Regions from separate parts of the Sporosarcina sp. Y1011 genome, predicted to be linked through region 1. Evidence: riboswitches for the same ligand, from Rfam matches in the RefSeq annotation. Region 1 holds a riboswitch; each other region holds the start of a gene.
What was found. A riboswitch is a leader RNA that binds a small molecule or an ion and turns the genes downstream of it on or off. The one in region 1 is predicted to bind S-adenosylmethionine.
Positions count from the first base shown of each region.

Region 2: another riboswitch for S-adenosylmethionine. It lies ahead of cysC (adenylyl-sulfate kinase); the one in region 1 lies ahead of AC25Y5_RS10465 (bifunctional homocysteine S-methyltransferase/methylenetetrahydrofolate reductase).
Region 3: another riboswitch for S-adenosylmethionine. It lies ahead of AC25Y5_RS00910 (methionine ABC transporter ATP-binding protein); the one in region 1 lies ahead of AC25Y5_RS10465 (bifunctional homocysteine S-methyltransferase/methylenetetrahydrofolate reductase).
Region 4: another riboswitch for S-adenosylmethionine. It lies ahead of metA (homoserine O-acetyltransferase MetA); the one in region 1 lies ahead of AC25Y5_RS10465 (bifunctional homocysteine S-methyltransferase/methylenetetrahydrofolate reductase).

Region 1 is NZ_JBYHFP010000007.1:16,950-24,870, forward strand. It holds gene AC25Y5_RS10465 (bifunctional homocysteine S-methyltransferase/methylenetetrahydrofolate reductase) at 1-1,183, opposite strand, end outside; SAM riboswitch class I at 1,256-1,363, opposite strand; gene phaC (class III poly(R)-hydroxyalkanoic acid synthase subunit PhaC) at 1,545-2,633, opposite strand; gene fabG (3-oxoacyl-[acyl-carrier-protein] reductase) at 2,716-3,498, opposite strand; gene AC25Y5_RS10480 (polyhydroxyalkanoate biosynthesis repressor PhaR) at 3,557-3,997, opposite strand; gene phaQ (poly-beta-hydroxybutyrate-responsive repressor) at 4,746-5,156, shown strand; gene AC25Y5_RS10490 (hypothetical protein) at 5,239-5,781, shown strand; gene AC25Y5_RS10495 (MaoC family dehydratase) at 5,841-6,245, shown strand; gene AC25Y5_RS10500 (DEAD/DEAH box helicase) at 6,514-7,921, opposite strand, start outside.
Region 2 is NZ_JBYHFP010000006.1:174,537-182,457, forward strand. It holds gene AC25Y5_RS10060 (TraB/GumN family protein) at 35-1,204, shown strand; SAM riboswitch class I at 1,344-1,444, shown strand; gene cysC (adenylyl-sulfate kinase) at 1,626-2,225, shown strand; gene AC25Y5_RS10070 (phosphoadenylyl-sulfate reductase) at 2,459-3,190, shown strand; gene sat (sulfate adenylyltransferase) at 3,192-4,340, shown strand; gene cobA (uroporphyrinogen-III C-methyltransferase) at 4,385-5,167, shown strand; gene AC25Y5_RS10085 (sirohydrochlorin chelatase) at 5,321-6,076, shown strand; gene AC25Y5_RS10090 (YezD family protein) at 6,112-6,258, shown strand; gene AC25Y5_RS10095 (assimilatory sulfite reductase (NADPH) flavoprotein subunit) at 6,313-7,921, shown strand, end outside.
Region 3 is NZ_JBYHFP010000001.1:168,696-176,616, reverse strand. It holds gene AC25Y5_RS00920 (MetQ/NlpA family ABC transporter substrate-binding protein) at 1-812, opposite strand, end outside; gene AC25Y5_RS00915 (methionine ABC transporter permease) at 830-1,501, opposite strand; gene AC25Y5_RS00910 (methionine ABC transporter ATP-binding protein) at 1,491-2,504, opposite strand; SAM riboswitch class I at 2,607-2,717, opposite strand; gene AC25Y5_RS00905 (aminotransferase class I/II-fold pyridoxal phosphate-dependent enzyme) at 2,886-4,052, shown strand; gene AC25Y5_RS00900 (aldo/keto reductase) at 4,245-5,084, opposite strand; partial or broken gene AC25Y5_RS00895 (MFS transporter) at 5,150-5,390, opposite strand; partial or broken gene AC25Y5_RS00890 (winged helix-turn-helix transcriptional regulator) at 5,646-6,008, shown strand; gene AC25Y5_RS00885 (hypothetical protein) at 6,129-6,725, opposite strand; gene AC25Y5_RS00880 (class I SAM-dependent methyltransferase) at 6,778-7,539, opposite strand; gene AC25Y5_RS00875 (GNAT family N-acetyltransferase) at 7,723-7,921, opposite strand, start outside.
Region 4 is NZ_JBYHFP010000001.1:128,348-136,268, forward strand. It holds gene AC25Y5_RS00650 (SIMPL domain-containing protein) at 5-655, shown strand; gene AC25Y5_RS00655 (spore germination protein GerW family protein) at 701-1,066, shown strand; gene AC25Y5_RS00660 (NUDIX domain-containing protein) at 1,097-1,852, shown strand; gene AC25Y5_RS00665 (PP2C family serine/threonine-protein phosphatase) at 1,849-2,520, shown strand; gene AC25Y5_RS00670 (hypothetical protein) at 2,758-2,937, opposite strand; SAM riboswitch class I at 3,076-3,182, shown strand; gene metA (homoserine O-acetyltransferase MetA) at 3,351-4,259, shown strand; gene AC25Y5_RS00680 (hypothetical protein) at 4,320-5,078, shown strand; gene AC25Y5_RS00685 (DUF421 domain-containing protein) at 5,290-5,751, shown strand; gene AC25Y5_RS00690 (NAD(P)-dependent malic enzyme) at 6,026-7,219, opposite strand; gene AC25Y5_RS00695 (YczE/YyaS/YitT family protein) at 7,480-7,921, shown strand, end outside.

The sequences.
Region 1 (7,921 bases):
GCCCGATTAGATTGCGGTCCCGACATGTAATATGAACAAGCGGGCTAATCTGGTGCTCCAGTTTCAACATCGATCCCATCGCCAAATTGCTAATGCGTGGGGAGGCTAATGAATTATCTGCCATTGTGAGAGAGTCTATGCCTGCTGCATTTAACGCCTTAGCACCTTCAATGAATCCAGTAATGTCTAAATGACGTGGTGTATCCAACTCTACAATTATTGTTCTTTCTGTCTTTACTTTCACATGAAGCGGCTTTGTTTTTTGCGGTTCTGCCTCTCGAATTACAATCGGCTTTCTAGGAGTCACTATTTTTTCCGAGATTGGCGCTAGATTTCCAATGTATTTTTTCGCAGCCTCAATGTGCTTTGTCGTCGTTCCACAGCATCCACCAATTAAGCGCACGCCCTCTTCCCGGAGACGCAATGCAGCTCTCCCAAAATAATCAGCTTCTGATTCGTAGACAATCCGTCCATCCTCAACATCCATTAAACTAGCGTTTGGAGAAGCGGAAAGAAATGCTTTTTCAGGAAGTGTTACTTGTTCGAAAGCTTGAATCGTATGATGTGGTCCCAGTCGGCAATTGACTCCTACTATGTCCGCACCCAGTGCTTCAAGCTGATGAAACGCTTCGTTAAGTAGCATTCCATTTTGCAAAATGCCTGGATCATGCATTGATACTTGGGCAATAATTGGCGTATTTGTTAGTTTGCGTAAATGCTTTACAGTAGCAACAAGTTCTTCAAAATCATAATAGGTTTCTAGGAGTAACCCGTCCGGATCCCCTGCCAATAAGTAATTGGCTTGCTGATCAATCATTTTTATTATTTCTTCAACCGTCGCATCACTTTTACGAATCCCACGGATACCGCCTATCGTACCAAGTACAAACTGTCCACCTGGTGCAGCAGCTCTTTTTGCAATTTGAATTGCTGCTTCATTAATTTCTTTTACTTGATTTTCTAAACCATAACGCTCCAGCTTAAGCAGATTGGCTCCGTATGTGTTGGTCTGAATAATATCTGACCCAGCCGTAATATAATCTAAGTGAATTTTCTCCACAATCTCCGGTTTCTGTAGATTAAGCTCTTCGTTACAGTACTCAATCCCATATGAATAGAGCAGCGTCCCCATAGCCCCATCCGCAATCAATATCTTTGTCTGCAGTTCTTCCAGTAAGCCCATTCCACCCAATCCCCCTTTAATACAAAAAAAGCCTTCCATGAAAAGAAGACTTAACGATTTAAAATTCGTTCTTCTTCATCTCTCAGGACATTTCTCTCCTGCTGGAATTAGCACCTGACCATATTATGGCTGGTTGCTGAAGCGTCATTGGGCCAGTCCCTCGACTTCTCTCGATAAGAATTCAATATTCAGTTTCACTAACTATGATTATCCTATCGTTATAACTCGTATCAGTCAAGGACTTTTTCGTAAAATGCGAATATTCTTTTCCTTATCATTTTTATTTTTCTGACTTCAAAAAAATAAAAGCTGCTAACACAATAATATAATCATGTTAGCAGCTTTCACTCGTATTATATTATTATGAAGAGTGTTTTGTTAACCATTCTTCAATCAACGGAAATGTATTGTTAATGGCTCTTCGACCAGCAACAACTGAAACGTGACCTGTATCGGTCAGATGGAAAGTCTTATCTCTACTTGAGATTTTAGCGTTTAGTGGTTCTACTTGGTTAGGAGAAGCGATGACATCATGCTTTCCGGCAATATTTAATACATTTGCCGTAATCTTGCTTAACTCCACTTTCTGTCCTCTAATATAGAGTTCATCATTAATTAATTTATTCTCTTGATAAAACTCACCAATCCATTGCCTATAGGCTTCACCTGGAAATGGAATTCCGTCATTCAACCATTTCTGCATCAACTTCCAATTGTTAACGAATTCCTCATTATCCGCGCGATCCGCCAGACTGATATAAGGACCATAAAAATTGGCTATCGGATTTAACAGCTTGTTACCAAAATCAATCATATCATGAGGAATCAAACCAAGTGTGTCAACTAGTTTATTCAAGTTAAAATGACGTTTGTCTAACCAACTCGTATATAAACCTGCATCCGAAAAATCAAAAGGGCTCGTCATGAAGATTAAATTACGAATTGGCAGTGTAGGATGGAGTGCCGTAAAAATAGAAGTCATCGTCCCACCCATACAATAACCGAGCAAACTGATTTCCTTGGCATCCGACGTTTTCAATACTTTCTTAACAGCGCGCGGAATATAATCTAAGATATAATCATCTAATTTCATATATCGATCTTCATAACCCGCAGTACCCCAATCCAGTAAATAAACGTCGTGGCCTTTGTTTGTAAGATGTTCGATTAGACTATTGCCAGGTGTTAAATCCAATATATAAGGTTTATTGATCAATGCATAAACCATTAAAATAGGGACGCTATTTGTTTTCTTGACTGTTGATTGATAGCGATATAGTTTCGCTTTATTCTTTGTCCAGATAACTTCTTTAGGTGTTTGACCGACTTTTGGTTCCGGCTCATTTGTCAGTACCGACGTCATCCGTTGAATTCGTTCAAAACCTACCTTCATATCATCAGGCATTGTATCCATCCATTTGTCAGCATCTTTCATACTAGAATAACCCATTTTTTTCCTCCTATCAAAATTCAATCATTTATAAGGGCTTCCTTGCAGAAGACCCTTTCCATAAGTAAAAAATGGTAGGTTATTACATGTATAATCCGCCATTCACATTGATTGTTTGCCCCGTAATATACTTAGCTTGTGTAAGGAACAATACAGCTTCTGCAATTTCTTCTGTTTGGCCCAAACGTTGCATTGGAATTTTTGCAATAATACCCTCTTTTACATTTTCAGGCATTTCTCCAACCATTTCCGTTTCGATAAATCCAGGACAAACAGCATTGACAGTAATTCCACTTCTAGCTGTTTCCAATGCCAGTGATTTCGTTAAACCAATCAATCCCGCTTTTGATGCCGCATAGTTTGATTGACCGAATCCGCCAGCCTGTCCGATGATTGAGCTTATGTTAATGATTCGTCCAGACTTTTGCTCCAGCATATGATTAATAACTTCCGATGTTGTATAGAAAACACTGTTTAGATTGACATCGATTACTTCATTCCATTCCTCATTAGAAAGCTTACGGAATGTACGGTCTCTTGTAATACCTGCATTATTCACGAGAATATCAATCTTCCCAAAACGATTGATAACTTCAGCCATGAAATTCTTTACATCGTCCGCTTTAGAAACGTCAGACTGAATTGCACAAGAAATTCCACCTTGTTCTTCAATTTCCTTCACAACTGCTTCTGCACTATCAATTCTAGATTGGTAATTAATCGCAACAGATGCGCCATTTTCAGCTAATACTTTAGCGATTGTAGCACCAATTCCGCGTGAACCCCCAGTTACAACTACCACTTTCCCCGCAAGTGGTTTGCCAATCGTACTTTTTTCAGTTACTTCTTTTATTTGTATAGTCATATCCCCACACACTTCCCATCACTCTATTTTTTACCCCTTAAATTGAACAAATCTACTATTACTTTTTCAACTCTTTCGGTGCGACCACCGTTTTTTCTTTCTCTATACCTTCAAGCACCTCAAGAACTTTATCCAGTTTTCTCTCCAAGTTTAGGACAGACCTTCTTAACTGACTAATTTCTTTTGTCGCATCTAGTTTACCTAATTCTTCTTCGAATTTATCTTCAAGATTGTCAACTTTGCCTTCTAAATTAATGACGAGAGATGCAACATCCGCAAGTTCTGCTCGCGTAGGCATATTCATTTGTTTCAAATAAGACTCAGTCGCCTCATTTGAATACTCCTGAAATTGCAGGTAGTAGTTTAGGGTCTCTCCCATTCCTTCGGAGAAAGATTCCTTCTTCAACGATTCTTGGATTGCTTCGTTCCAGTTCGCCTCGGTTTGTTCGTAAATGTTTTTCCACATTTTAAACGGATCTAGTGGCAATGTTTGTGACAATAAACTTCATCTCCTTTTAAGTAATAAGCTCAGCAAGTACCAACTGACCCCCTGTACATAATTATACGGATAGATAAATTTTAAATGAATAATCAGAAAGGGCTATTTATTCTCACTTCTACTTGTTTATTCAACACCATTCGACATATAACGCAATACTGTAGGGGTTTTTTCACGTTTTTGTAAATTGCTAGTTAAGAGTCGTTTCACTTCTTGACGACTTTACCAATGTATGAATGCTGGTTCATACATATGCTTAAGACAATAATTTAGTTGAGTTTTTTTACTTCTATACAATAAACCAGAAATAACCAGTGAATATCTTAATCACACACTGGGCACTACGTGTATAGGCTTTTTTGGATCACTTTGGATTTAACGACTTCTAAATCATTTTCGAGCACTTCCGCTCTATATAGAAGCTAATCTATTTATTTCTTTCAGAGCAACTATATTTTCACTAGAATATTGTAGGAATGCGACAGACGATTAATTACAACAGATTTACCCCTCGGTTAAAGTGTCGTGATTAATTCGCCGAAAGCGGGCCGGAAATAGTACAGTGGAAATTGCATTCTTCAATCCCTACTCACCAACGTTTTATATTAGTAAATGGTTAATTCAACTTACGTAATAACATTCTTTACGTACTCTATTTTATACTTTCTCAATATTCATGTTTGACAAAATAAACATATAGGTGTAAATTACATCTATAGACATTTATTGTGTTTGGAGGTGATAAACGGTGGATTCAAATCAGGGGACATCCAAGAATGACAAAACTACCAATTTAGGAACTCCAAAAAACTTCCTAATTCCAATCATGCTATTACATCTACGTGATTGGAATTCTCATGGCTATGAATTGATGCAAAAGATTACGCAATTCGGGTTCGATTCAGTTGATCAAGGGAACCTTTATCGGATTCTACGACAACTTGAAAAAGATGAAATGGTCACATCAGTTTGGGATACAACATCCGGTGGACCAGCAAAACGTATTTATTCGATTACAGCAGCCGGTGAGCAATATTTAGAGGTTTGGGCAGGTTCGCTTGGGCATTACCAAAAAATGCTAAATCAGTTTTTCACTTTATACAATCCATTTTTCACTCCTTTCATGTCGCCTTCGAAAGACACAGATAAGGAGAATTAAAAGAGGGTCCAATGCACATTCGTTGCATGCAACCATATAGGGTTCTATGTTTCACGTTTATACTAAAAAGGGGGAATTATTTATGACGAAGAAATTAACAGAAGCTCAAAATTCACTTGTTGCGGTAGATTCACTTAACGAGGTACAATCACCAAATGCTATCGATTCTATCTGGAATGGCTGGTTGAATAGTTTTAAAACACTTCAAGGATTCCAAACTGAAATTGATGAAAAGTCATTACAGGCAATCGATAGTCAAAAAGAAGTGTTAAATTCTACACGCGGAACACTGAGCAAGCTAGAAGAAGAGGCTAATAAAATAACTGCAGAAGTAAAAGAAAGTTTGCAAAATACTTTAAAAACGATTGAGATAAATCAAGTCGGGTCACCTGTTTCCACTTGGATAAACCAAATTGAGGAGATGAACAATTCGGTTCAAGCTCTTTCTTGGAACCCTAGCAAGATCATGTTGGAGTTTGTTTCGAAATCTCAAGACCAGTTGGAATCTAATGTGAAAGAAGCATTGAAGCAGCAACAACAAGTGCGTTCTGAAGCATTGAAAACAGTTGAGAAATTAACTGAGCAAATAAAAGAATCGCAAAAAGGACTTCTACCATCAATTTAATATCCAAACAATTGAACTACTTGCAACTGAAATTCAGGTTTACTAGGAGGAGTTAGGTAATGCCAACCTATGATGAATTAAAAATCGGTGATAAGGCAAACTTTTCCAAAACCATTTCTGAATCTGATATTTACCAATTTGCCGGAATTACAGGAGACTTCAATCCATTGCATATTGACGATGAATATGCGAAAAAGACAGTCTTCAAAGAACGCATCGCACACGGCATTTTAACGGCTGGATTTATTTCATCTGTGCTAGCGATGAAATTACCGGGTCCAGACACCATTTACTTATCACAAAATCTTCAATTCAAAGCTCTCGTTAAAATTGGTGATACTGTCAATGCGGAAGTTGAAGTGTTAGAAAAGAGAGATGCAAAAAATATTATCAGACTTCGTACACTCGTAAAAAACCAACATGATGAAATTGTCATTGATGGTGAAGCTATCGTTATGAAGTGATATATTATTTTGTCGAACAAAAGGACGCCATTCAAGGAACATGGCGTCCTGGCAGTTCAATCTCCCTCACTTTTTCGACTTGAAGCTATTGGTTCGAAGCAATACTAAGAGATAGTAGAACGTAAAACATACTGGCCTAAGTATGTTTTACGTTCTATTTTTATTAGGTAAGCGCGTTTTGCTACATGTGTTTGGAAGATTGTTTAGTGTCCACTAGTTAACTATATTTTGATTACCCTGAAAGTTTTCAGGTTTTTCCCCATGACCTTCAAGTATTATTCGCCTTACTCACTTTAAGCTTCTTCCCTTTGATAGTTAACTCTTCCATTGCCAACAAGACAATTGAGCCTTTTCCATTATGAATATCGACATACGTCAAACTATCCTGAATGCTGATAATACCAATATCATCCGCTGTTACTCCAGGTATTTTCGCAATCGTTCCTACGAAATCCACAGCTCGAAGTTTCTTCTTTTTTCCACCGCTAAAATGAAGTTTCGTGATGCTTTTGTTTTTTGGTACCGTTTTTTGATTTGCGTGATTCGACGATAAAGCATTTTTTCTTGGTGCTACTTCACGTTGTTTCGGAACTATCATTCGTGGTATCTCAAAGCCAATGTATTGTTCAATTACTGTTAGGAGTTTACCTTCATTAGGAGTTGCAAAGGTAATCGCTTTACCTTTCTTACCCGCACGACCGGTTCTGCCTGTTCGGTGAACATAGCTCTCTTTTTCCAAAGGGACATCGTAGTTGATCACAAGTGTTATATTATCTACATCGATTCCCCTTGCAGCTACGTCGGTCGCCACAAGATAACGGAAATTCCCCATTTTGAAGCCTTCCATCACCGAAAACCGATTTTCTTGTACGACTCCACCATGTATTTTTTCACAAGAATAGTTGGATTTCTCTAGTTCTGCAAACACCGCATCGACATGTTTTTTAGTTTTGCAAAAGATTATACAGCTAGCAGGATTTTCAACAAGTGTAACGTTTTTTAGCAATGTTATTTTCCCCGCTTCTTTCACTTCTATAACATGATGTTCAATCGTGCTAGTTGTAGTTCCTGCAGAAGCAATTTGAATGGTTTTAGGATTTTCCATATATTTATGGCAAAGATTTTCAACACCCTTAGGCAATGTAGCGGAAAACACCATCGTTACTCTATTTGAAGGGAGCCTATTCAATATTGTTTCTACCAATTTGATAAAACCCATGGAAAGCATCTCATCGGCTTCGTCTATAATGAGATAGTTTATATCATTTAAGATTAATGTTTCTCTATTAATATGATCCAACACACGCCCAGGTGTACCGACGACGATATGTGTTTTTTGTTCTAGCTCTTCAGCCTGTATTGTAAATGATTCTTTGCCGTAAACTGCCAAAGATTTAATTCTTTTAAATCGTCCGATATCTGCTAAATCCTCGCGAACTTGAACAGCAAGTTCGCGAGTAGGTGTCAGAACTAATGCCTGCGGGTTTTCTCCTTCCCATTCAATCATTTCACAAAGTGGAATTCCAAAAGAAGCTGTCTTGCCACTACCCGTTTGAGACTTCACAACGAGATCCTGACTTTTCAATGCTTTTGGTATCACTTCGCTTTGAACCTCTGTCGGGGTTTGATATTTCAACAAAGTCAGTGCTCTTTTTATTTCATCACTTAAGTTATAA
Region 2 (7,921 bases), on a different contig from region 1:
AATAAGAAATTAGTTCTACAAAGGATGTTTGTTCATGCAAGAAGACAATATTACGAGAATAAATTTAGATGGAAAAGAATTAATTCTTATTGGAACAGCCCACGTTTCAAAGCAAAGTGCAGATCAGGTAAAAGAAGTAATCGACAGAGAGAGACCTGATTCGGTTTGTATTGAATTGGATGAACAACGTTATCAATCTATCATGGAAGGAAGCAAGTGGAAGGAGACAGATATTTTTAAGGTAATAAAAGAAAAGAAAGCATCTTTACTTTTAATGAATCTGGCAATTTCCTCCTTTCAAAACCGTTTAGCAAAACAATTTAATATAAAGCCTGGGCAGGAAATGATTCAGGGGATTAAATCGGCAAAAGAAGTTGGTGCGGATCTTGTGCTCGCCGATCGTAATATTCAAATAACGTTCTCCAGAATTTGGGGCAACATCGGTTTCATGGGGAAAAGTCAACTTCTCACGTCGGTCGTCTATAGTATATTCAGTAAAGAAAACATTTCCGAAGAAGACCTAGAAAAAATGAAATCAAAAGACACTTTAAATGCAGTACTGAACGATTTCACAGAAACTTTTCCGAAACTAAAGGAGCCTTTAATTGATGAACGTGATCAGTATTTAGCACAGAAAATTAAAGATGCACCGGGGAAAAAAGTAGTGGCTGTTTTAGGGGCAGCACATATTCCAGGGATTACCAAGGAAATTCATAATGAGCATGATTTACAAGCATTATCGCAAACGCCCGTCAAATCAAAACTACCTAAAATTATTGGATGGGCAATTCCAGTGCTCCTTCTTTCTATAATTGCATATACTTTTATTTCAAATCCTTCCGCGGGTTTTGACCAAGCGCTAAGTTGGATATTGTGGACGGGTAGTCTTTCGGCAATTGGTGCGGCTGCGGCACTTGGACATCCACTAGCCATTTTGGCTGCCTTTGTTTCGGCTCCAATAACAACCCTACATCCATTGATTGCAGCGGGGTGGGTATCCGGAATTGTTCAGGCATTTTTCCGTAGACCAAGCGTTGGCGATTTCGAAAGATTATCTGAAGATGTATTTTCGATTAAAGGTTTTTGGGCAAATAGGGTAACACGAGTCTTATTAGTTGTCGTCCTCACAAACCTAGGAGGTACATTAGGTACCTTTATAGGTGGGGCTGATGTCATACGTGTATTCTTTGAGAACTTTAAATGAAAAATAGATAGCTTTTTTGTTATCGACACAAGAAGGATATTTAAAACCAATTAAACCAATAGACTTTAATTTATTATCTGATAAGTCATTGACAATGTCTTTTTCATAATGTAATATTGGTCTCAACTTAATAGTTCATATCTTATCCAGAGAGGTTGAGGGACTGGCCCAATGAAACCTCGGCAACAGACTGTTTAGTACTGTGCCAATTCCATTAAACGAAAGTTTAGAAGATAAGAAGAGAAATTTTTTGTTCGATTAATTAACCTCTTCTTGCACTATTAAGAAGTGGTTTTTTATTTTCCACGTAATAGAATACATGCTAATTAGACAACTAAAGGCATCTTTTAATCGATTATTTGTATCGGTTTAGAAGTTGTCTTTTTTTGTAAATTAAATAGAGAAAATGGAGGAGAAAATAATGACAGAATCTACAAATATCGTTTGGCACGAATCAGAGGTAACAAAAGACAATCGCCAAGAAGCTAAGGGGCATAAAAGTGCAATTCTATGGTTTACAGGACTTTCAGGATCAGGAAAGTCGACGATTTCAGTAGCGTTAGAAACAGCGTTACATAAAAAAGGTATTCATACCTATCGGTTGGATGGGGATAATGTTCGGCATGGTTTAAATAAGAATTTAGGGTTTAGTCCAGATGACCGAACTGAAAATATTCGTAGAATCGGTGAAGTTTCAAAACTAATGATTGATGCAGGATTGTTCACGTTAACAGCGTTCATTTCTCCATACAAGGAAGATCGGGATCAAGTGCGCGACCTCGTCGAACCAAATGAATTTATCGAAGTTTACGTGAAGGCTAGTTTAGAAACATGTGAAGAACGCGATACAAAGGGACTCTACAAGAAAGCCAGATTGGGAGAGTTGAAAAATTTCACAGGAATCGATGCTCCTTATGACGTACCTGTTGACCCAGAAATCACTATTGATACAAATAAGCTAAGCGTTGAAGAATCCGTTAAAGTCATCGTAAATTATTTAAACGAAAATAAATATATCTGAAAAAACCAATAGACATGTAACTTCTTGGTGTTGTAGGAATAGAATACCTTTAAACCGACTTGACACATAGGAATAATAAAGATATTGTTAATTTCAATCATAAGTAGAACGGGAATTCTAATTGAACGTAAAATTCCGAACATATGAACAATAGATGGCTTTAACCATTGAATGGTTAACTTCGTCTTAAAAAGAGAAGTTACATCATTAATTTTATGAGGGGAGAAGTTTCTATGGTGAAACTGACGTATGACACATGGTTTAAACCTACTGAAACGTTTAACATTGACGACGAGTCAAAGGGTGCTTTAAATGTTTTGAGATGGGCTTATGACGAATATGATGCTGATCTTGTCTATGCATGTAGCTTTGGTGTAGAAGGAATTGTGATGCTTGATTTGATTTCGAAAACAAAACCAACTGCAAAAGTGGTGTTTTTGGATACAGGGCTTCATTTTCAAGAAACGTATACTCTCATCGATGACATCAAAACCCGTTATCCACAGCTCGATATAGAAATGAAAAAGCCAGCTTTAACGGTTGAAGAACAGGCCGATGCGCATGGAGAAAAACTATGGGAAAGACAACCAGATCGTTGTTGCCATATGAGGAAAGTTGTTCCACTTCGAGAGGCACTAAGCAATGCGACTGCTTGGTTATCTGGGCTTCGACGAGAACAATCACCGTCTAGAAGTCTAACCGAATTTGTGAATAAAGATGAAACGTTCCAATCAGTTAAAGTTTGCCCATTGATTCATTGGACGTGGACCGATATTTGGGATTATGTTGATAAATATAAATTGCCCTATAATCCCCTTCATGACCAAGGATTTCCTAGTATCGGTTGCGTACCCTGTACGTCTCCAAGTGATACAACGTCAGGCTCAAGGTCTGGCCGGTGGGCAAATCAAATGAAAACTGAGTGTGGATTACACCAAAAAATCAACTTAAATGGAGGAAATTAATATGAGCTTGAGTCAACCGCACGGTGGTACATTAATTAATCGTTGGAATCCAGATTTTCAATTGGAAGGGTTAACTGAAACAGTTGAATTAGATGAGATTGCTAGCAGTGATCTAGACTTGATTGGTACTGGGGCGTATAGCCCTATAAGTGGATTCCTAACAGAAGCAGACTACAATTCTGTCGTCCATACGATGAGGTTAACAACGGGTGAGCCTTGGACCATTCCAATTACATTGCCTACGACAGAAAAGAATGCGGAAAAAATTACGATTGGCAACTTTGTGAAATTAGTGAGAGACGAAATCGTTTACGGTGTACTCGAAGTAACTGATATTTTCACGCCCGATAAGGAAGTAGAGGCTGAATTGGTCTATCAAACGACGGACCGTGAGCATCCAGGTGTGAAGAAATTGTTTGAACGTCCGAATGTCTATCTTGGTGGAACGATAACGCTGATTCAACGGAGACCATTGAATGAGTTTTCGGAATATCTGTTTGACCCGATTGAAACAAGACAAAAGTTCCAAGATCTTGGCTGGAAAACAGTAGTTGGTTTCCAAACAAGAAATCCGGTTCACAGAGCACATGAATATATTCAAAAGACAGCTTTGGAGATTGTAGATGGTTTATTTTTAAACCCGCTTGTTGGTGAAACGAAATCCGATGATATTCCTGCAGATGTGCGCTTGGAAAGCTATGAAGTTTTACTAGAAAACTATTATGCGAAAGAGCATGTGTTTTTAGGTGTATTTACAGCGGCAATGCGTTATGCCGGACCAAGGGAAGCCGTTTTCCATGCGATGGTACGCAAGAATTTCGGTTGTACACACTTCATAGTCGGTCGTGATCATGCGGGGGTTGGTAATTATTACGGTACGTATGACGCTCAGAAAATCTTTAGTAATTTTACGCTAGGGGAGCTCGGAATTACGTTATTATTTTTTGAACATAGCTTTTATTGCAGTAAATGCGACAGTATGGCAACACCTAAAACATGTCCGCATGATGCCAGTCACCATGTAATCTTGTCTGGTACGAAAGTGAGAGAAATGCTCCGAAATGGAGAGAAGCTGCCAACGACATTTAGTAGACCCGAAGTAATCGATGTATTAATTGCAGGAATGCAAAAAGAAAAGATTCATTCATAACGTCAATTTTATTTTAGAACTAAGCGGTGAGAGGAGAGATAAGAATGGGAAAAGTATTTATAGTAGGAGCTGGACCTGGAGATGTTGATTTAATCACCGTTAAAGGGCTGAAATGTATTCAACAAGCTGATGTTATCTTGTATGATCGCTTAATAAATAAAGAGCTTCTTACTTATGCAAAACCGGGAGCGGACTTGATATATTGCGGGAAATTACCAAACTACCATGCAATGATCCAGGAAACGATTAATCACTTTTTAGTGAAATATGCGAAGCAAGGAAAAATCGTCACACGATTAAAGGGTGGAGATCCATTCGTGTTCGGAAGAGGTGCTGAAGAAGCAGAAGTTCTTGCGGACAATGGAATCCCATTTGAGGTGGTTCCAGGAATTACTGCTGGGATTGCAGCACCTGCTTATGCGGGTATCCCAGTGACACATCGCGAGTTAAGTTCGAGTTTTGCAATTGTAACAGGTCATATGCGTGCTGGAAAGAGCGACTCGATTCACTGGGAAAGTCTTGCGGTCGGAATTGATACCCTTGCGATTTATATGGGTGTCGGAAACTTGCCTTATATTTGTGAGCAACTGACAAAGTATGGTCGACCTGAAAGTACGCCAGTAGCTCTTGTTCATTGGGGAACAACGGAAGCGCAATATACGATTACGGGCACACTCTCTACTATCGTCGAGATTGCTAGGCAGTCCGAAATTGAAAATCCAAGCATGATTATTGTCGGCGAAGTAGTGAAGCTGCGTGAGAAGATTCAGTGGTTTGAACAAACCGGATTGAACCAAAAAATGATTAAAGAAGTTTCTGCATACTAACAATTTAACTTCATTCAGCAGGTGGGGAAACCCTTACCAAATGAAGTTAAGCCTGTGGCGATGTTACAAATTTTGATGGTAAATAATTGAGCAATCTAAAGTCGGAATTTGGAGGCAAATACATTGAGGCGTATTTGATAAGGGGGGATTAGCATGCAGGCAGTCTTATATGTTGCCCACGGTAGTCGGATTAAAGCAGGTGTCGAAGAAGCCATTCAGTTTATACAGAGCAGTCAAGCAATGATTGATGTTCCGATTCAGGAAATTTGTTTTTTAGAGCTTGCGGTACCAAGTGTGGATGAAGGTATTACGAATTGCGTGGAACGCGGAGCCACTAGAATCGCTGTTATTCCTATACTTTTATTAACCGCAGCGCATGCAAATGAAGATATTCCCTTTGAAATTGAAGTGGGGAAAATCATGTATCCCGATATCGAATTTACATACGGAAAAGCATTGGGCATTCATCCGAAAATTATTGACAGCTTATTTGATCGAGTTAAAGAACAAAATGTAGCGATTACAGAAGATGCACAGGTGCTGCTCGTAGGCAGAGGAAGCAGTGATCCGGCAGTTAAGCATGATTTAAATGAAATTGCACAGCTTCTTGCCGACAAGTATTCGTTTAACAAAGTAAATGTCTGTTTTCTTTACGGGGCGGAACCTCATTTCGATGAAGCATTACTGCAGATACAGGAAGCAGCGCAAAAGCAAGTTTTCATTATTCCTTACTTATTATTTACAGGTATTTTAATGAATGGCATTGAAAAAAAGATTTCGGAACAGGCTACTGCTGGTCAGCAGCTTATTCTATGTGAAAATCTAGGTTATCACAAATATGTCCAGGATGTACTTGTAGAACGGGTGTATGAGTTACTTCAAAAAGAACAAATCAGTCAGCCTATTTAATAAAGAATCTTTGTCTGAAAGGAAGAATAGGGACTATGGAGAAACGGGATAAAAACCTTGAGCTAACCATTGAAAACGTAAAACAGATGCTGAGCACGATGAATTATGGCTCTATCACATTGGTTATTCAAGACAATGTTGTAGTTCAAATAGAGAGAAACGAGAAGATTAGATTGAAATAATCGCCAGTTCTTCTGTTAACTATATAAAATACAATTTTTGTGGGGTGGAAAATTTTGGCGCTTCAAGTGATAAATAGTCCTTTCAATCAGGAGCAGGTAGAACTCCTTAATCAACTTTTGCCAATACTGACGGATACACAACAAATCTGGTTGGGTGGATATCTGAGTGCAAATCAGTTAACTGCACAATCAACCGCTTCAGGCAGCGTCGCAGTTCTGGAAGCTCCTGTAACGCAAATAGATGTTGTTTCAAAAGAAGTGACAATTCTTTATGGATCTCAGACTGGCAACGGGCAAGCTTTGGCTGAAAAACTGTCGAAGAATTTGAAAGCACAAGAGTACCAAATAACGCTTTCGGCTATGAACGAATTTAAGCCAAATGCGCTCAAGAAGATCGGGAATTTACTACTAATTGTGAGTACACATGGTGAAGGTGATCCACCAGATAATGCATTGCCGTTCCATGAATTTCTTCATAGTAAAAGAGCTCCGAAATTGGATAATCTACAATTTTCGGTTCTGTCTTTGGGAGACAGTTCTTATGAGTTTTTCTGCGAGACAGGTAAACAGTTTGAAAAACGATTACTAGAGTTAGGCGCAAAACAGCTTAGTCCGCGTGTCGATTGTGATTTAGATTATGATGAGCCTGCTGAGGAATGGTTTTCGAGTGTTTTAGCTACGTTAAATGAGCAACAAGGAAGCAGCGCTATTACTGCACAACAACCTGTCGAACAGGGAGTTGCAGAACAGCAAGAGTACTCTCGAACGAATCCGTTTAAAGCTGAAATTCTAGAGAATTTGAATTTAAACGGTCGTGGGTCTAACAAGGAAACGCGTCACCTTGAGTTATCACTTGAAGGGTCGAACCTTGAGTTTGAACCGGGAGACAGCTTGGGCGTTTACCCAGAAAATGATACTGAATTAGTAGATGCCTTGATCGCGGAGATGGGCTGGAATGCTAGCGAAACAGTTAAGGTCAATAAACAGGGTGAGCAAAGGCCGTTGCGCGATGCACTGATTTCTAACTTCGAAATCACTGTGTTGACCAAACCATTGCTACAAAAAGCGCAACTATTAACCGGTAATAATGAATTGAAGGAGCTCTTGGAACCTGAAAGAGAGCAAGAATGCAGGGAATATATCTATGGTCGTGATTTATTGGATTTTGTACGGGATTTTGCCCCTTGGGATATCTCTGTAAGTGAGTTTGTCGCAATATTACGTAAAATACCGGCGCGTCTCTATTCAATTGCCAGCAGTTCAAAAGCAAATCCAGATGAAGTACACCTCACGATTGGAACTGTGCGCTACGAGGCACACGGTCGAGACCGAGTAGGGGTCTGTTCTAATGAATGTGCTGTACGTGCACAACCAGGAGATCATTTACCTGTTTATGTTCAGCGTAACTCGAACTTTAAATTGCCAGCAGATCCTAACACGCCATTGATAATGATTGGACCTGGTACTGGTATTGCTCCTTTTAGATCGTTCATGGAAGAACGCGAGGAGATTGGCGCTGAAGGGAAAACATGGTTGTTCTTTGGTGAACAACACTTCGTTACAGACTTCCTGTATCAGGTTGAATGGCAACAATGGCTCAAAGAAGGCGTATTGACACGAATGGATGTTGCATTTTCCCGCGATACGAAAGACAAAGTCTATG
Region 3 (7,921 bases), on a different contig from region 1:
TACTTCATCCACTCGGGTTTACCAAAACCTTCAAAATCCGAATCTATCACTTTTTCAAATTCTGCTGACTCTACGATTTCAATAATATCTTTAGCAAATTGTTTATCGGTATTTTCCGTTTTTACTGCAACAACGTTTCTGTAAATATCAAGCATATCTTCCAGAACCAACGCATCCAATAAATTCATGCTTGCAGCAAGTGCAAAGTTTCCAGGAACAGCTGCTAAATCAGTGCCATCTAGGGAGCGTGGAAGCTGTCCCGCTTCGATAGGTTGAAATACCAAGTTCTTCTTGTTCAATGTGATATCCTTTTCGGATACTTTTAATACTTCTGCATCAGGATCGAATTCAATTAGACCCACGTCTTGTAACACTAATAGAGCACGAGCCCCATTGACAGGATCGTTTGGAATGGCAATTTTTGCGCCTTCCTCAATTTCTTCAATCGACTTGAATTTATTGGAAAATATCCCCATTGGAGCTGTTGGAACGATAATCAGTGGTGACAATTCCGCTTTAGTTTCTTTCACAACATTCTCTAAGTAAGTCGTGTTTTGGAACAAGTTTGCATCAATATCGCCACTTGCTAGTGAGTTGTTCGGCTGAATATAATCGCTGAACTCCACTAATTCCACTTTATATCCTTTTTCTTCAAGGCCAGGAATAATCGCCTTTTTCAACATATCGCTGTACGGTCCTGCAGTCGAACCAAGCTTCAATGATTTATCATCAGATGCTTCTTCTTTACCACCACAAGCGGCAAGCACTGTTCCAAGTATAAGGACTACTACAACAAATAGAAATTTTTTCATATTTTTTTCTCTCCCTATCATCTTTTATCAACAACTTTTGAAATACGATCTCCTGCAAATTGAATTAGTTGTACAAAAATTATTAATATCACGACAGTAACAACCATAATCGTATTGTCGTAACGATAATAACCGAATCGAATTGCTAAATCCCCGATTCCTCCACCGCCGACAACGCCTGCCATCGCCGAATAGGCGACTAAACTAATGACTGTCATTGTCACGCCTTGAATAATACTTGTCTTCGCTTCCGGCAGTAGCACATCTTTGATAATCATCCATGGCGTCGCACCAACCGCGATTGCAGCTTCAATGACGCCTTTATCAATTTCACGTAGCGAAGTCTGCACGATTCTAGCAAAAAATGGGATCGCAGCAGCAGATAACGAAACGCTCGCTGCGCCAGGACCAATCGGAGTTCCTACTATTAAAATAGTCAATGGGATCAGCGCGACTAGTAAAATAATGAACGGAACAGAACGAACCATATTGACGATAAAACCGAGAACTGAATTCAATGCCCTGTTCTCTAAAAACAGTCCTTTTTCCGTGGTGAACAATAGGATTCCTAACGGCAATCCAATAACCAGCGCAATGACAAGAGAAATACCTATCATATAAAGCGTCTCACCAAATGCTTTCGTAATATCAGGCATTAACTCTATAACATGTTGAATATCAATTCCCATATTCAATAACCTCCACTTGGGCAGCCCGCGATGACATATAGGCAATGGCCTTTTCTATTTCGTCATCTTTCCCTTTAAGTTCCATTAAAAAAGTACCTAGAGGCATTTCTTGAATATATTCAATCGAGCCATGAAGGAAATTACCTTGTACCCTAAATTGCTGGACCATATCTGAGATAATTCCCTCGCCCGCCACATCCCCTTTAAACATAACTTTAACGAGTTGTCCCGTACACCTACTCAATATTGCTGATGGAACATCAAATGATACGACACTACTGATAAATTCCTTGGTTAATGTTTCTTGAGGGTTTGAAAAGATATCATATACTTGTCCTTCTTCAATCACTTTGCCGTTTTGCATAATCGCCATTCGATCGCAAACTTCCTTCACTACATTCATCTCATGTGTAATAAGAACAATCGTAATACGCAATTCCTTATTGATTTTTTTCAAAAGCCGTAAGATTGATAGCGTTGTATTCGGATCGAGTGCGGAAGTTGCTTCATCACAAAGCAAAACGGATGGGTTATTCGCGAGCGCACGAGCAATGCCCACTCTCTGCTTTTGGCCACCACTTAACTGTGCAGGATAGACGTCACGCTTATCAGAAAGTCCGACCATTTCAAGCAACTCTGTCACCCGTGTATTTATTTTATCGGGAGATGTTTTTGCAGCTCGTAATGCAAATGCAATATTTTCAAATACAGTCTTTTGGCTGATTAAATAAAAGTGCTGAAAAATCATTCCGATTTTCAAACGCGCCAGACGAAGTTTATTTCCTTTTAGATTCATCAGATTTAAACCGTCGACTAAAATTGTTCCACTCGTTGGTTTCTCCAATAAGTTGAGGCATCTGATAAGTGAACTTTTCCCTGCGCCCGAGTAACCGACGATTCCGAAAATTTCTCCTGTGTTAATGTCTAACGACACATTGTCAACGCCGGTAACAACTCTTTCTTTAGTTGTATATACTTTCGACACGTTTTGTATTTGTATCATGAAAATCTCCTCTTTCTCTAAATGGAAGTATGAAATCTCTGGATGCCTGACCATATAAAAATGCTTCTTTCATAATAAGAAAGAAGCACCGAAAAAGGTTTCAGCTCATCTTTCAGAATGAAGTTCACTCTGTAGGAGTTAGCACCTACCTTGCTTTACACAAGGGGTTGCTGGACGTCATCGGGCCTATCCCTCAGTCTCTCTTGATAAGTACCATTATATTATTGTTTTGATAATATACTATTTATATTAATCATTTCTAATTAATTTGTCAACCTATCATCATGCCATCCTTTTCGGAAGTATTGTCAATTAAGCTTCAATCCATGTATACTAACCTTAAAATAATAGTTTTTACTATATAGAAAACGGGGTTATTAAATGGCACTATCAAATCGATTAAAAAACTTACCGCCGCACTTTTTCGCGTCACTTGTACGAAATGTTGAAGAAGCTCTTTCGGAAGGACGAGACGTTATTAACTTGGGGCGTGGTAACCCCGATCAACCTACTCCACCTCACATTGTAAAAGCACTTCAAGAAGCGGTTGAAGATCCAGCAACACATGGGTACTCCCCGTTCAGAGGTACGCCCGAATTAAAACAGGCGGTTGCCGACTTTTATAAGCGAGAATACGATGTTCAAATTGACCCGACAACAGAAGTCGCAATTCTATTCGGTACAAAACCCGGCTTGGTTGAGTTACCGCTTGCCATAATGAACGAAGGTGAATTACTTTTGCTTCCGGATCCTGGATATCCCGATTATTTATCAAGTGTAAGCTTGGCAAACATTAAATATGATTTAATGCCATTGGTAGCTGAGAATGATTTTTTACCTGATTATAATGCCTTAACGGAAGAACAAAAAAAACAAGCAAAATTAATGTATCTGAACTACCCGAATAATCCAACCAGCGCATCTGCCAATATACCTTTTTTCGAAGAAACTGTTGCTTTGGCGAAAGCCAATGATATTGCAATCCTTCACGACTTCGCTTATGGCGGAATTGGTTTTGACGGCGTTAAGCCTGTCAGTTTCCTCCAGGCGGAAGGTGCGAAAGACGTTGGTATTGAAACGTACACGTTGTCAAAGACTTATAACATGGCCGGTTGGCGGGTCGGCTTCGCTATCGGTAATGCCGATATCATAGAAGCAATCAACTTATTACAAGACCATCTATTCATTGATATTTTCCCGGCTGTTCAGCGCGCGGCTGCGGCTGCGTTAACAGGAAGTCAAGATTGTGTAGATGAACTCGTATCCCTCTACGAAGGTCGCAGAAATGTCCTAATTGCCGAATGTAGACGAATCGGTTGGGACGTCGTTGCCCCAACAGCTTCTTTCTTCGCTTGGTTGCCTGTTCCAAAAGGATATACAAGTGAGTCTTTAACCAATTTACTATTGGAAAAAGCGGACATTGCCGTTGCACCCGGACACGCCTTCGGAAAACATGGCGAAGGTTATGTACGCGTAGGCTTATTAGTAGAAGAAGATCGTATAGTTGAAGCTATTGCAAGGATTGAAAAACTCGGTCTATTTTCTTAAGAATTATTGTGCATGTTGCAATATAGAATACTTATAACTTCGCTTGCGCTTAGGAATGGCTTTGGCTGTCCCTGAAAGATGCCTATGCACAGTTTCTACACCGTATTCACTATTTCCACTCATCTAATTACCATAGTAAGGGATCAAAACTTGTGTAGTTTTAATCCCTTACTTTTTTTATGTTGATTCATATTAAAAATTAATGTTATCCGGGTCTGGACCAACTCGATGATTCTCATTCAAACTATCGATGCGTGCCATATCTTCTGCCGTTAACTTGAAATCGAACACGGTAGCGTTTTCGGCAATGCGATGTTCTTTCGTCGATTTCGGAATTGTGATAACGCCATTTTGTAAGTCCCAGCGTAAAATGACTTGGGCTATGGATTTACCATATTTATCGGCAATTTCTTGAAGTTCCGTATTATCGAGCAACCCTCCCTGCATAAGTGGAGACCATGCTTCCAATTGAATATCATGTTGCCGGCAAAATGCATGCAGTTCTTTTTGTGTCAAACGTGGATGATATTCCACTTGGTTTAGCATCGGGTTAATTTCCGCATTCTTCATCAAATCTTCCAGGTGATGAATCTGGAAGTTACTTACACCGATTGCTTTAACCCGACCTTCCTTATAAAGGGTTTCCATTGCGCGCCATGCTTCTTTATATTTACCAGCTACTGGCCAATGAATAAGGTATAAATCCAAATAATCTACACCTAGTTTAGTTAAGCTTTCTTCATAAGCTGCGATTGTCGTTTCGTACCCCAACTCTGAATTCCAGACTTTTGATGTGATGAATAGATCTTCTCTTGCAACTCCAGATTCCGCCATAGCTTGACGAACACCTTGTCCCACGCCGACTTCATTGCGATAAATCGCGGCTGTATCGATACTGCGATAACCATGTGTAATCGCAGTTTTCACTGCATTCACCAGTTCTTGTCCCTCTTTAACTTTAAATACCCCAAGACCCAACCAAGGCATTTTCACGTCATTTTGCAATGTTGTTGTTGATTGTAAGTTTTCCATAACTCAATTCCCTCCAATGTTGTAATTACCACTATATTGCAATCATTTCTCGTCTAAAATTGCTTCCCTATAATAAAGACTACCATAATCCACAGCAGTAATGATTTCCGCGGCATTCTAGAAGTGAGTGACGTTAAAATTGGCGCACCAATCATTACGCCTAGTGCATAGAGCGAAAAAGGTCAGCTCAGCTGTTGTAACCGATATATCGAGATCTTGAGAAATCAGCGGCAATAGCCCCACACTGATAAACTCTGTTGTTCCAATTGCAAATGCACTGACAGCTAAGGCAAGCAGCGCAAACATACTTCTCTTTATCTAAAGTAATTCTTTTCCTTTCCTATCTATTCTCACGTTGTATGATTAAATCGACGGAGAGCTAAAATTTATGATTAAGCCAAGAACACCCGTGACTTCAGTCGTGGGAGGTTCATATCGTGTAACCCACCGCTTATGTTAGTATGATTCACAAGAGTCATATAGAAAAGTACGCACTTTAAAGTGCTGTAGGAACCAATTAGTGATACAGGTACTTTTAGGTTCCTAAAGAGAAGGGTTATAATGACTAAAAAGAAGTATAATATATCTGTGGAAGCGACATTAACAATGATTGGCGGATAGTGGAAATGTGTGATCTTCTGCCATTTAACTCATGGTGAAAAACGAACCAATGAATTGAAACGACTCATGCCTGATATTACGCAAGTAATGTTACGCAACAATTGCGTGAACTGGAAGCGGATGGCGTTATTAACCGGATTGCATACAACCAGGTTCCCCCGAAAGTGGAGTATGAGCTAAGTGAATATAGTTTGGGAGCATTTTGGATGCGCTATGTGCATGGGGGATGTTCATATCACGAAGCTATATGGAGATAAATTTTCTGTCCTAGGTGATAGAGTTTTGAACGATAAACTGAGATAACTGACTGCATAAAAAAAAGAGATTCCATACACACGGAATCTCTATTTCCACTCTTCAGGGAGATTATTTTCGACTGCAATATTTTCATTGTCATAACATCTCTGCCTTCTTTGTAGTGCGTTAAAAATCACCCTTTATGATTTTTTCGAGCTCACCATAGTCCTGATTATAGCGAATCTCTCCTATATTACCCTCCTTGGGTAATACCGCAAGGCCCGTTATCTCGGCTTTCTTTTTGTTGCCGCCCTCTTTTTTATACTTTACATGAACCGTAAAGCCGTAGTCACTGGGCCGATCCTCGCTTTGTTCCACGTCAATCTTGTCGACAGTAATTTGATAGCCTGAGTTATCAGCTGCAACTTGATAATTCAAAGGGTAAATTAGAATGTGTCTATCAAATCCTAATTCAGTGAAATGCGGTCCGTATATCTTATACAGATAGTTGGTGAACTCTGTATCATCCGGCGGTGTATCCGGATTGTTGCGTTGTTTTTTTATCAAATCGTTAAAAATTTTAATAAATTCTTTGTCGGGAGCAGTAAATTCATGGTCAAGTACAGTTTGAATGGCAATCTTATTTTTGTCTTCTGGCCCCGTTCCCGAACATGCTGCAATCAGCAATGAAAAAAGTGCGAGGGAAAGCAATAATCCGATATTCCGATGTTTGTTTCCCTTTTGAGTGGTAGATGGATCCCTCCTAAAGAATTTACGATACATAAAGTCAACTCCCCGTATAATGTATGGTCAATTTATTTCACAAAGATAGTATCTACTCTTTATTAGCCACAGCTTCAAACGTTATTGCCTGTTTTGGGTTCACCGGATACTCCCCAAAATTATAGTCCGAAGAAATTGTAATATTTTCAAAACCTATATCTTCTAAGATTAGCTTGAATTCTTCTATTCCATACCAACGTAAAGGAAATCGTTCAAGTTCGGTTTGTAAAAGCGTACCGTTACGCCATTTCTCATATCGCCCATGCGCTATCGAGTACTGATGGATATAGTCAATTTCCACAGTTTTATTTTCCAATGTGATACTATCACCGTTTGCACATTCCCAAGTTCTAGTCGAGACTTTGCCTATCCTGACTTCGGACTGCATAAATAAATCAACAATTAACCTGCCACCATCTGCAAGATGACGGTAAAAGTTTTTCAATGCTTCGATAGACTCCTCTCTTTTATGCAGTAATAAAAATGTACCCGCAGGGATAATTATGGCATCATATTTTTTATTTAATAAAAATGACTCCATATCTCCTTCGAAAAGGTTAGGGGTTAGACCCCTTTTTTCACAGTTGGTACGACAGATAGTTAACATATCAGCCGAATTGTCAAATCCATCAACCTTAAATCCACTTTCCATAAGTGGTATCAAGATTCGACCTGTACCGGTGGCGGGTTCGAGAATACGCCCTGTGCAAGAATCTAATCTATTTAAATAATATTCCACATCCCCGAATGAATGCCCTACAGGTTTGTCTAAATCATAGACTTCAGAGGATAACTTACTATAATAACTTAACAATTTACTTCTCCTTTCAACTTCCACACTTATTTACCATCAAATACAATTATTTTTAAATACTCCAACTATTAAAATGTATAGATGACGGTATATTTAAGAACCAATCGCCTATAGCATATTAAATTGGTGATTTTTATTTTAACTTAATAAGGAACTTTCATAGGGCAGTGCTGCACTTCACATTTATTCCCTTATAAAACCAAGCTGTACAGAATTTGCAATTTGTTGATAACCAATTTCTTGGTAGATTTTATTCGATGTCTGATTCAATAAATCTGTATAAAGAACGCAGAATTTATATTCTTTAAGAAGTTCTTTTGTTCCAGTAGCAACCATCGTCCGGGCATAGCCTTTTTTCCTCTCTTCCCGAGGTGTAAATACG
Region 4 (7,921 bases), on a different contig from region 1:
GCAAATGTATTATCCGTATGCACAACAAATGAGTCGACGGCAACATCGCGTTATGACTGTTACAGGGATTGGGAGTCTTTCAGTTGCCCCGGATACAGCTCAAATTCAATTGGAAGTAATTACAGAAGCTAAACAACTTAGCCATGCACAGCAAGAAAATGCTTATTTGATGAATCAAGTCATTGAATCATTATTAAAATTAGGAATTGCAAGGAAAAATATACAAACAGTTTCGTATAATATACTTCCTGAATATGACTATATTGAAGGTGAACAAATATTTAGAGGATACGAAGTGACAAATGCAATCACTGTAAAAATTTCAGATATTGATCAAGTTGGAAATGTGATAGACGTGGCTGTTCAAAACGGGGCTAACAGGGTTTCAAACATTCAGTTCACTGTTGAAGATGAACAACTTCATTATCAAGAAGCATTGAGCCTAGCATTGAAAAATGCTCTCGTTAAAGCGCAAACCATTGCTGCGACAATGCAGCTGCAACTTGACCCTCAGCCAATTAAAATTGTAGAAGAATTAAAAGCAGAACCCATCTTATATCGTTCTTTTTCAGCGAAGGAAATGGCAGTGGCAACTCCGATTGAACAAGGACAAATCACGATTAACGCTACTGTAAGAGTTGAATTTCAATATTAAAACGGAATCCCAGTAATGACGAAAACTTAAGAGAGTAGGAGAGAAATGGACGCTGAAAAAACTGCTGTATACCAATCACCAGTTGGAAGGATATTTGAAAAATTTAGACGGCAGCGGGACGTATCGTTGGTTTTCGGTGAACCGGTTGAATTTAAAAACAAAAAAGTTCTTCCTGTAGCAAAGCTCAATTATATCGTTGGCGGGGGAGGGGGTTATTCGGAAGAAACTGGAAATTCTTCGGTAGGCCAAGGAGAAGGAGGTGGGGGGCGTATTGCCATCCGACCTCTAGGGGTCTATGAAATAGATTCGGAAAAAGTTAGGTTTAGACCTATCATTGACCCTAAATTCACTTTAATACTCTTTTCTGTTTTCACATTGGGTCTAATTCGGTTATTGAAAAATGCTCGTTAAATATGTATTTGTTTAAGGGAGAATCATTATATGCTGTATCGCAGAAAAACGTACAAGATAGAACCGCCGATGTACGAAACGTTTACACAGTTTTTCCACACCTATTTGCTACCGAATCAGCTGACGCATGGGGCGCAGCTGGTTGGACGGTGGGTTAATGAAGAACTGACGGAGATTATGGCATTATGGTCATACGATAGCAGAGCACATTATGAAACGGTGGATGCCGCCATCCGAGCTTCTAAAATGCATTCACAAGCGCAAAGACATCGAAAAACATTCGGTTCGTTATATACCTCATCAAATGAAGAGTTTTTCACTTCAACAGGGGATTATGGGCAATCTAAACAGATTGTTGCTGTTAGTGGTTACATTGTAAATGAGGAAGGACAGGTATTGCTTGTACGGAACAATCACCGAAATGATACATATGAAATGCCGGGTGGACGAGTCGAGCCAGGTGAAACGTTAAAAGAAGCGGTTAAACGGGAAGTGCTAGAAGAAACAGGCAACTACGCTGAAATCGGTGACATGGTCGGCGTTTATCAAAATATCACGGCGGGCATCATCTGTATAGTTTTCCGTGGGAGAGTCATTTCTGGTGTGACGGCTGCGCAGCCTCCTGAAACGATTGACGTACAATTTGTTGACTTTGATAAAGAACAAGTAGAAGACTGGATAAAACGCCCGCAATTCGTTTCTAGAGTGAAGGATGCCTTGAATAAAGTGACGATTGCCTATGAGGGTTATGAAGTGAGGCCATATCGATTGGTCGAGCGTTCATGAATAATCACTCTTGGGTTGGAAGTGAAAAGGACTTTATCGATGAACGGGATGTTCGGTGGGTTAATCGTATGGCAGTTGGTCGTTTTGGAGGTAATTCTTCAGCGGGACAAACCAAGAATGAGGATGGCTTTGTTATTTGGCAAAATGAGGATTGGGAATTCGCGGCTATTTTGGATGCACATAAAAGTGCCGAAAGTGCGAAACTTGTCATTGATACACTTGAACAGTTTAAAAGTGATTTTGTAGAGATTATAAACATAAAGGGTTTTCTGGATTTTAAATATTTGGAAGTGAAGCTCCTTGAAATTTTTCAATCCGAGAAGTTTTTGGACAAATGCAGGTGTGTCACAGGAGAAACGGCTTGTCTTATCGTAGTGAGGAAAGCTAATTATGTATGGTGGTTTTCCGTTGGAGATTGCCTAGTATACGTATTGCATCCGGATCTGATTGCGCTGAACCAATTTCAACTCAACCAAAGGCAATTCTTCGAGTGGATTGGTCAGGTGAATACGTTTGAGCAAGCAGTACCATGCTACACTTCAGGAACAAGAGAATTGAGAAAAGGGAACAACCTTATTTTTTTGACGACTGACGGTTTGGTGGAATGCCCAGGCGAACCTTTTTCGAATCCATTAAATCTTGTTGCTGAGCTGAATGAAAAAACTTGATGAAGGTATTTCACAGTTGTTAAAGGAAATTGAAAGACAAAATGTACGAGACAGTACAACAATTGTTGCATGGAATGTGGAAGTAGAAAAGGAAGGCAGCATCCCGAGCGATTATAGGGGATGAAGGCAGATTTAAAGCAAGCGCAGAAAGCAGACTGAGTATAAATAAACTCCCGCGTCAGCATGACGCTGGCGCGAGGGTTCATCGTTTTACTTACAGTTTTTTGTTTAGGTTACTCATTTTCTTTTCTTTTCATTTGGATTCATGCGTTCACGCTTTGGTTTCAGGGAACTCAGTTCAGCAAACTCTCGAGCAATTTCTTCACTCATGTCACCAGGTTTTATTTTTTGGTTTTTCGGTGTCTGCGGTAACGAACGCGCATTGTTCCCGCCAGTTTTGTTGTCATCTCTCCCCATTGTAACAGCTCCTTTCATTTCAATAAGTACTTTGTTAAGGTGGCTTTATAAGAGGGATTTATCCGATGAAAATTTTTGCAATAGAAAAAGACCTTTTACAATAGTAAGTTAAGTAGTATAATGGAAGTTAATTAAATATTCTTATCAAGAGAAGCAGAGGGAATTGGCCCTGTGAAGCTTCAGCAACCTCTGACCTAGTCAGGAAGGTGCTACCTCCAACAAGATCAATTCTTGAGAGATAAGAGCTTAGAGCCTAAAAAGAACCCTCTTTTCTTATCCTACAGAAAAAAGGGTTTTTTATATTTTAAAAAGGTAGGAAGTTATAAGGTTTTCAAGATGAATTGCATCGAGTTGCAGGAGCCTACCGCTATTTAAAAAATCATACATATAAAATCGAAAAGGGGAGACGACAAATGCCAATCAATATACCGAAACAATTACCGGCAGTAGAACTATTGAAGAAGGAAAAAATATTCGTGATGGATGAAGAACGTGCAACATCTCAAGATATACGTCCTATGACTATTGCAATTCTAAATTTAATGCCTGAGAAAGAAAGAACTGAGTTACAGCTTCTACGATTGCTGGGAAATACACCGTTGCAAGTAAATGTTACATTTTTGAATACAGCAACACATGATTCGAAAAATGTTAGTAAAACACATCTAGATGCATACTATGCGACATTTGAACAAGTGAAACATCGCCGTTTCGATGGCTTGATCATTACCGGTGCACCCATTGAGCATTTGGAATTTGAAGATGTTAACTACTGGAAAGAATTAACGGCAATTATGGAATGGTCAAAATTAAATGTAACATCAGTTTTACATATTTGTTGGGGTGCTCAAGCAGCTCTTTATCATCATTATGGAATCGGGAAATTTGAATTGCCGAAAAAATGCTCAGGCGTTTTTACACATCGTTTATCCGATCCTACCATCAATCTTTCACGAGGCTTTAATGATGAATTCAGAGCGCCGCATTCACGCTATACGTCTGTCTCAATAGAAGAAATTGAAAATGACCCTCGTTTACTTCTACTCGCCAAGTCTGAAGATGCAGGAGCTTTTATAGTCCTTTCCAAAGACAACAAACATATTATGGTTACAGGTCATTTGGAATATGACGCGGATACACTTGCGGAGGAATATGCACGTGACCTTAAAAGAGGGGTAGACATTGAGATACCACAAAACTATTTTCCGAATGATGATCCCACTAAAGAACCTTTGAACACATGGCGCTCACATACTCATTTGCTTTTCTCAAATTGGCTTAATTATTATGTCTATCAAGAAACGCCTTATGTGTGGGAATAACTGTTTAATGACCTTTTTATCGTATAGTGCATAAGATAATACGACAAAGGGGGAAAAAGTGTGGGGTTGTTTATCAATGAAAAAGGGCATCCGAATGTCTTTAAAAATAATGAGGACATTAAAAACCAAAATCAAGAACACTTCAAATTAGACCCTTTAGCGGAATGGATGAAAGAACAGAAGGAAGCGACCGAAACAACCAACCGCCGGTTTAATATGATGGAGAACTTACTGAAACGACAAAGTAAAGCACAATCAAATCGAATGATATCAATTCATGATCAACTATCGGAATTAAAAGAAAATGATATCCGCCGGGAAAATTTTGAGAAGGGGGCACAAAATTCGTTTTCGAAATTAGAAGATAAGAATCAAGTGCTTCTTGAGAGGTTTTGGAACCTGAGAAATTTGAATCAGGATTGTAATGTGCAAGTAAAGGGGATAAGTCAATCAAATCAAGAAATTATAAAGCGCATTGAAATAATTACATCTGCAAACGAGGAAGTACTCTTTAAAATAAATGAGCAGATGAATCAGCAACAGCAATTATCTCACCAATTTTCGCAGCATAAGAACGTTCAAAAGGATGTAATCATAAGGTTGGACAACCAAGAGGGATTGTTGGAGAAGGTAGTTAGACAACTGGATAATCTCCGCTCTGCCCTTTACGAGCGAACATCCTTTTTAACAAGAAAAATAGAAGGCAGCTATAATACGACAACTTCGCGCGTTCCTAAAGTACTGAGCGGACAGGAACAAAATTCGACACGTTTCATGTTAAATCACAAGCAGGAAGAAAAAGAGGAAAATACTGAATGAACAGGTGACGCTCACTTGATTTGAATTCAAGCATGGTAATTGATATAGAGAGAGCTGTCCAACAGTCATTTCACATGGCTATTGGATGTGCTCTCTTTTTAATAATTAAACTTCAAGATACTTACATGTATAGGCGATAGGTAATAATGGAACACTTCCTCTATAGTGGAGGTGTGGTTTTGGATAAATTTTTAGAAGTGGATTTTTGGAAATGATTATTAGGACAACGTCTGCATTTCTAGTCCTTCTTATACTTGCCCGGTTTTTAGGGAAAAAGCAAATTTCTCAGCTAACTTTTTTCCATTATGTTACCGGTATTACAATTGGGTCAATTGCAGCGGATATAGCAGGAGAATCCAGAACGCCATTTTTATATGGGGTAATCTCAATGATTTGGTGGGCATTTTTGACAATGCTAATGAGTTATATTGCATTTAAATCTAAGAAATCACGAATAATACTAGATGATCAGCCGACTATTGTCATATATGAAGGAAAACTCGTTGAAGAGTCAATGAAGAAATTACGTCTGCATTTAAATGATTTAACGATGATGTTGCGTGAACAAAATATTTTTACATATACAAACGTCCATTATGCGCTTCTTGAAGCAAATGGACAGTTAAGTGTCTTAAAGAAAGTGGAATTACGGGGGCTACAAAAAAAGACGTAAATGCTAACGCTCCTGCTCCCAAATATATTCCGACTGAACTAATTGCAGAAGGGAAAATTGCTACAAGGAATTTAAGAGAGCTGAATCTGACGGAAGAGTGCTTGTACGAACAATAAAAAAAGCAGGGTGTTGGTAAAGTTGAACACGTTTTCTTTGCAGAAGTACAAACGGACGGCAGTCTCCAAATTGAAATGAAGAAAAATGTGGAAAGTTGAAAAAAACGTCGAAAAAAGGGAGATATCCCTTTTTTACGACGTTTTTATACTGGTTCTATTTAATGGACAGCGAGAGAAAGGGCAGAAGCCCCTGATTCTATTGCCGCTTTACTCACAGCTTCTGTGACCGCTTTTACAACGCGTTCATCAAAAGGATCAGGAACAATATAGTCTTCATGCAAATCGGAATCGTCAATGACAGAAGCAATGGCAAAAGTAGCTGCAAGCTTCATGCTTTCGTTGATTTCAGTTGCACGCACATCTAGAGCGCCTCGGAAAATACCTGGAAATGCAAGCACATTATTCACTTGATTTGCAAAATCGGATCTACCTGTTGCCATAATACGTACCCCTAATTCCTTCGCTAAAGCAGGTGCAATTTCAGGGTCGGGATTAGCTAAAGCAAAGATAATTGGATCTGTGTTCATGCAGTCGATATCATCTTTTGATAAAATATTAGCAGCAGAAACGCCAATAAAGACATCAGCACCTGTCATAGCGGTTTGTAAAGACCCCTGTAGACCGTCTGGGTTTGTAATTTGTGCAATTTCGTCTTTAGTCGGATTCATGCCTTCAGGACGGCCGGTGTAAATAATGCCTTTTGAATCACAGATGACAATTTGTTCAAAACCAATGTTCAGCAGGTGTTTTACAATTGCAATCCCGGCGGCACCAGCTCCATTTACAGCTATTCTAAGAGTTGCCATATTTTTTTTGACGACTTTCATAGCATTAATTAATCCTGCGGCGACGACGATAGCAGTACCATGCTGATCATCGTGGAATACCGGGATATTGCATTCCTCGCGTAATCTCTTTTCAATTTCAAAACAGCGCGGGGCTGAAATGTCCTCCAAATTAATTCCGCCAAATGTCGGGCTTATAGCTTTGATTGTTTGGACGATGGTGTCCACATCTTTTGTACCTAAACAGATTGGGAACGAATCAATATTGGCGTATCTCTTTAACAATAGAGCTTTACCTTCCATTACAGGAAGTGCCGCTTCTGGTCCAATATCACCCAAACCTAACACAGCAGATCCATCTGTAATCACTGCTACTAAATTCCCTTTGATTGTGTAGTCATATACTGCGTTGGGGTTTTTGGCAATTTCTATACACGGTTCTGCAACTCCTGGTGAATAAGCTAGGCTAAGATCCCTACTATTTTCAAGTGGAACCTTTGAAATAACTTCCATTTTGCCCTTGTGAATTTGATGCATTTCTAAAGATGACCGGTAAGAACTCGTCATTTAACATACCCCATTCCATTGTAGTGTTTTTATCTGTTGTTATAAATTATTAACATGAAGCAGATAATAATGCAAGAGTGAAAATTCTGTACAATTAGAAAATTTAGCGAATGGAGCGCTTACATTGCTTTTATATCAGTGTTTGCTTAAAATCAAAAAAAATTCGAAAAAAAGCTCATTTAATAAAATTATCGGAAATAATGAATCTTCAAGAAAAAAATATGGTACATTAAAAGGGGCAGGCAACTAAGATTAGAAATGTGAAAGTAGATGCTGACTTTATGAAAAATATAGTAATTATTAGTTTGTTTTATTTAATAGGACTTGCATTATTGTCTTTAGGGATTTGTTTAATGATTCTTTCTGATTTGGGTGCGGGACCTTGGGATGCTTTGTATGTGGGGCTTTCAGATATTATTGGATTCACGGTAGGAAGTTGGGTCTTTATTGTTGGCGTGCTATTGATCATTATAAATAGTGTCCTACTAAAAAAAGTACCGGATTTCTCAGCGATTATAACAATATTAATCATTGGTTCTTTTATCGATTTTTGGTTGCTAATCGTATTTTCTACGTACTCGGTAACCGGAATGGCTATGCGAATCATCTTATTAACAGCAGGAATTGTTATTATTGGAATAGGTATTTGCTTTAAACTTCAATCAAGTTTTGCTAGAAATCCTGTGGATAACTTGATGATGG